2 regions of the Myxococcus sp. NMCA1 genome follow, and region 1 is predicted to be linked to the other one. Evidence: riboswitches for the same ligand, from Rfam matches in the RefSeq annotation. Region 1 holds a riboswitch; the other holds the start of a gene.

The links. Region 1 has a riboswitch for cobalamin ahead of OZ403_RS34760 (TonB-dependent receptor plug domain-containing protein). Riboswitches for the same ligand answer to the same signal wherever they lie in the genome.
Region 2: another riboswitch for cobalamin. It lies ahead of OZ403_RS33780 (aminotransferase family protein); the one in region 1 lies ahead of OZ403_RS34760 (TonB-dependent receptor plug domain-containing protein).

The regions. Positions count from the first base shown of each region.
Region 1 is NZ_CP113950.1:8,416,173-8,418,614, forward strand. It holds gene OZ403_RS34760 (TonB-dependent receptor plug domain-containing protein) at 1-1,166, opposite strand, end outside; cobalamin riboswitch at 1,226-1,472, opposite strand; gene OZ403_RS34765 (FHA domain-containing protein) at 1,479-1,835, opposite strand; gene OZ403_RS34770 (hypothetical protein) at 2,109-2,390, opposite strand; gene OZ403_RS34775 (hypothetical protein) at 2,405-2,442, opposite strand, start outside.
Region 2 is NZ_CP113950.1:8,178,607-8,181,048, forward strand. It holds gene OZ403_RS33775 (DUF1501 domain-containing protein) at 1-811, opposite strand, end outside; cobalamin riboswitch at 950-1,160, shown strand; gene OZ403_RS33780 (aminotransferase family protein) at 1,429-2,442, shown strand, end outside.

The DNA of each region.
Region 1 (2,442 bases):
CTGGCGCGCAACCACGAGGAGGCCTGTGCGCCCTCCTCCTGCGTCACCGTCTCACCCGAGGCCGCCACCGTGACAGTCAGCGACTGGCGCTCTCCCAGCGGCCTGCGGCCCTCCAGCTCCACGCCGCCCACCGAGTGCCGCTGCGCGCCGCCCGCGCCGGGAATGCGCCCCGTCACCTCCAGGCCATCACGCCGGAAGAAGCCTCGCGCACTCCCCTGCCCCAGCCCGTCGAGCACGCCCGACCAGCGAAGGCCCAGCGCCAGCCGACCCAGCTCCTGGTCTCCGGTGGACTGGGGATTCTGCACGGTGCCCGGAATGGCACGGTCCTCCAGGGACAGCTCCGCGAGCGCATCCAGCCGCGAGCCCCCCACGAGCCGTCGCCGGTAGCGCAGGAGCGCGCCACCACCCTGCGCGTTGTTGCGGGCACGCCGCTCGGAGACCTGGGGATTGCCATCCACGGCGGGCAGTTCGTCCACGTCGTAGGCGAAGTCACCATCCGAGCGGCCCGCGTGCACCAGCAGCAGCGCCTGCCCTCCCAGCATCGGCCCCGTGGCGGCGACGTGGCCCAGCGCCGTGTTCCAGCTCCCGTAGGTCACCTCACCACTCGTGCGCAGGTTCGGCCCCGGTGCGCGGGTGATGATGTTGATGGCGCCGCCCAGGCCGCCCGAGCCATAGCGCGCGCCCGCGCCACCTCGCAGCACCTCGAAGCGCTCGACCAGCGCCGAGGGAATGAGCGACAGGTCCGACAGGCCGCCCGCGCCGTTGAGCGGAATCCCATCCAGGAACACGAGCACGCCGTTGGACGACGCGCCCCGCACCACCAGGCTCTTGCTCTGTCCGTAGCCACCGGAGTCCTGCACCGCGAGCCCCACCGAGCCCACGAGCAACTCCGCCGTGTCGCGCGCCTCGCCCGCTCGCTCTCGCGCATCAATGACGGTGATGGCGCCCGTCGGGTCCCTCCGCTCCGGAGACTCGGGCGGAGGCGGTGTCCTGCCGCGGACCACCGTAGTGCGCGTGGGGGCGGACTCGGGTGCGGCGGAGGGCACTTCCCCAGAGGCATCCACGGCCGCGGGCGGGGCAGCGGCCTCGGAAGGCTGCGCCCTGACGGGACATGGAAGGCTGAGCACCAGGCACACGACAGGCCCAGCGAGGAAGGTCCACCGCATGCTCCGCCTTCCGCTCCCTCCGACGAAGAGAGAAGGCCAACCGCCCGGGCCCGCGAAAGGCTCGGCCGCACCCCTGGGCAGGTCTCCTGGCTGACGGGCTCTGGCGACTGGCGCACGCTGCGTCATGCCAGAAGAGGACTTCCGCCTTCCCCCAGAGCGGCGTGCGGCCGCGGATGGAGTGGCGACAAACCGAAGCCCCCGGCCCTGACCTCAGGGCTGCCCGTTCACAGTGGCGGGACCGCGCCGGACTCTCACCGGCTTCCCTCTTGAAAGCCCGACATGGGCACCCAAGGGCGCGCCCTTTCTAGGAGGTCACCTCCGGCGGGTCAAGCGCACCGGGGGCGTCAGCGAGGACACGCGCACGGACTGCTCGAAGGCATACGTCTGGAGGAACAGGAGCTCCACGTTCCCCAGCGTGAGCCGGGAGCGGCACAGCAGCGGCGCGGGCCGGCCCGGCAGGATGAGCACCCCATCCTGGTACGTCCCCCGCTCGCTCTCCAAGTCCGTCACGCACCACAGCCCGGTGTGCGGCTCACGACGAAGGCGCGCATGCAGGCGGGACACCGTGGGCTCGGCGAGGACGATGTCGCACTCGGCGCCGCTGCCCACCGTCACCTCGGCGTCCGCCGGGCGGAACCGCGGGCGCACCTCCAAAACCACGGGCGCCATGGCGCAGGGCGTCGATGCCTTCTCGGATGACCGGGACGTCCCACCGCGCGGCCGCGTGGAAGCAGGCTCCCACAGCAACACGGGCCAGCTCCCATCATGGGCCCGCGCATCGCGAGGAGCTGGCTGGAACACGCGCACCTTCCTGTTCACCGGATGGACGCGCGCAACATGGACACGAGACTCCGGCGGCGCCAGTTCCTGGAGCCTCTGGACGTGCGATTCACCGTCGAGTCCCACCGCGTGGGATGTCCACCCACGCCTGCCACCAGTCGACTACGGAACGCCCTGAGTCCCCGCGTCCTCGCAAGCCACGCCCGAGCCGGCATCCGGCTCGACCTCCGCGCAATCCGGAAGCGCCAGCTCCAGGCCCTCCTCACCGAGGAGCAGGGCCTCATCGTCATCGGTGGAGAAGGTGCCCGTCCCACCGTCCGCGACACGCAGCCGCGCGATGGGGTCCTCCACGGCGCAGCCTCCGCTCCAGGCCAGCAGTGCCAGGACGAGCAGGTGCCGAAACGTCCCGCGAGGCGCGTGCGATGCGAAGTCAGTGCGGTTCATCGGGCGGCCACCTTTCACGGGAAGACCATCATCGCGACGCTCAGCCGCGGCC
Region 2 (2,442 bases), 240 kb from region 1:
CCGTCGCCGCCACCTCCAGCCCCACTTCTCCGTGGATGAGCCGCGCGATGTCCCGCAGCCGCTGCCCGAGCGGCCCCTTCGGATACACCACCGTCGCGCGCGAAGGCAGCTTCGCCAGCCGGTCCTCGTCCAGCAGGGCCATCGCCTCGAATGCGCCCTGCCCTGTCGTCCGCAGCGCCTCGTCCACGGCGCCCGCGTAGAGCGCACTGAAGCCTCGGGTGGCTTCCTCCCCTCGGCGTCCGCCTCGCAACCGGAACTCCTCCAGCCGCCCCATGGCCAGCGCCCCCGCGTCTCCGAACAACGCTCGGGGCAGCGTGGGTTGCAGCGCCACGGCGCGCAGCGCGGCGCCCTCCTCTTCCTCCAGCGCGCGGTTGAGCCAGCCATCCGGCGTCGACTTGCGCCCTGGCGTTCCGGACTCCACGAAGTCCTGCGCGTCGAAGTGGGAGCGGACCGGCTCCGGCAGTCCCACGCCATGCAGCACCGCCAGCCGGCCGTCGTGCCACAGCGGCATCAGCGCATCGAGCCTCGGATGCAAACCGAACGGCCCTGACAGCTTCAGCGCGGCATCCGGCCCGCTTTCCCGCAGTGCCAGCGAAGGGCGCGCCCGGTGGTACGCCGCATCCTCGATGGGCGGCACCAGCGAGAGCCCGTCCACGCCTCCGCGCAGGAAGACTGTCACCAGCGTGCGGCGAGCGACTGACGCTGGACTGGCGGCGAGCGCCCGCCCCAGGAACCCCGGAGCACAAACGAGCCCCGCGCCCGTCACTCCCAGGGCGCGCAGCAGATGGCGGCGAGTCAGCGGTGCGGTCATGACGTCTGGAGCTCCGTAGTCGCGGCCCGTCTCCAGGCAGGAACACGCATCTCCACGAGAGGTTAACTCGCTCAACACCTCCAGCGGCCTTCCCTCGCGGCGCGTCCGCGCGCCTTGACAGTCCAAGAAGGCCGACAGTACATACGGCCCCATGTTGGTGCCTGGGCCTTGGCCTGGGCTTAAAAGGGAACCCGGTGTGAATCCGGGGCTGCCCCGCAGCGGTAAGTGAGAACGAACCTCGTCACACGCACTGGCTCCCCCTGGGAGCTGGGAAGCGACGAGCAGTAGGAACCCGGCTCCGGCCGGAGTGCTCACGAGCCCGAAGACCTGCCCGCATCCGTTCGTGGGAGAAATCCACGGACGGTTTCGACCTGGAGCCGCGTGGGACGGCCGGAAGGTCCGAGCAGCGCTGGAGCCTCCAGCCAGTCTTCGCGCGCGCCTCGGCTTTTCCGACCCAACCCCGCTCGTGTGTCCAGTCGCCCGTGGGGGCGAAGGTCGGTCCGTGGGCTCCTCCGGGGCCTGGTGTGCGCCGACACGCGTGCATCGTGACAACCCTTCTTCCACGCGGGAGCCCTGTCGGGCGACCTCGGTCGTCCGCGCTGCGTGGAGGACGGACGATGCGGGACGAAGGCAGGCAGGGCGTGCGCTACCCGCAAGGGAATGTGCTGCTGCGCAACCTCGCGCGCGATTTCCCCGTGGTGACACACGGCCAGGGCGTCCACCTCTTCGACGCCACCGGCAAGCGCTACCTGGACGCCTCCGCGGGCGCGCTCGTGGCCAGCGTGGGCCATGGCAACCGCGAGGTAGTGGACCGCATCCACGAGCAACTGCTGCGCGTCGCCTACGTCAACGGCACCCACTTCACCACCGAGGTGACGGAGCAGCTCGCCTCCCGTCTGTGCGCGCTCGCGCCACCGGGCCTGGAGCGCGCCGCGTTCCTGGGCTCGGGCTCCGAAGCGGTGGAAGCCTCGGTGAAGTTCGCCCGGCAGCTCTGCGTGGAGCGCGGGCAGCCCCAGCGCACGAAGGTCATCACGCGCGTGCCTGGCTACCACGGCAACACGCTCTATGCCCTCTCGCTGTCGGGACGGCCCCACTACAAGCAGTTCTTCGGCCCCATGCTGGCGGAGGTCGTCGCCACGCCCGCGCCCTACCCGTATCGCTCCGGCCTGGAGGACTATACACGCGACGGCGCGGAGCACTACGCGCGGATGTTGGAGGAGACGCTCCTCCGCGAGGGCCCGGACACCATCGCGGCCTTCATCGCGGAGCCGGTGATTGGCTCCTCCGCCGGAGCCTCCCCGCCACCGCCGGGATACTTCGAGCGCGTGAGCGCGCTGTGCCGGAAGTACGGCATCCTCACCATCGCCGACGAGGTCATGTGCGGCTGCGGACGCACCGGCCGCTTCTTCGCCAGTGACGTGTTCGACTTCACCCCGGACCTGCTGGTGCTCGGCAAGGGCATCAGCGGTGGCTACGCGCCGCTGAGCGCACTGCTCGTGCGGCAGGCGCACCTGGAGGAGATGCGGCAGGGCTCTGGCGGCTTCATGCACGCGCAGACCTACCTCCAGGCTCCGTCGATGACGGCAGCCGGGCTGGCGGTGCTCGACTACTACGAACGGCACGACCTGGTG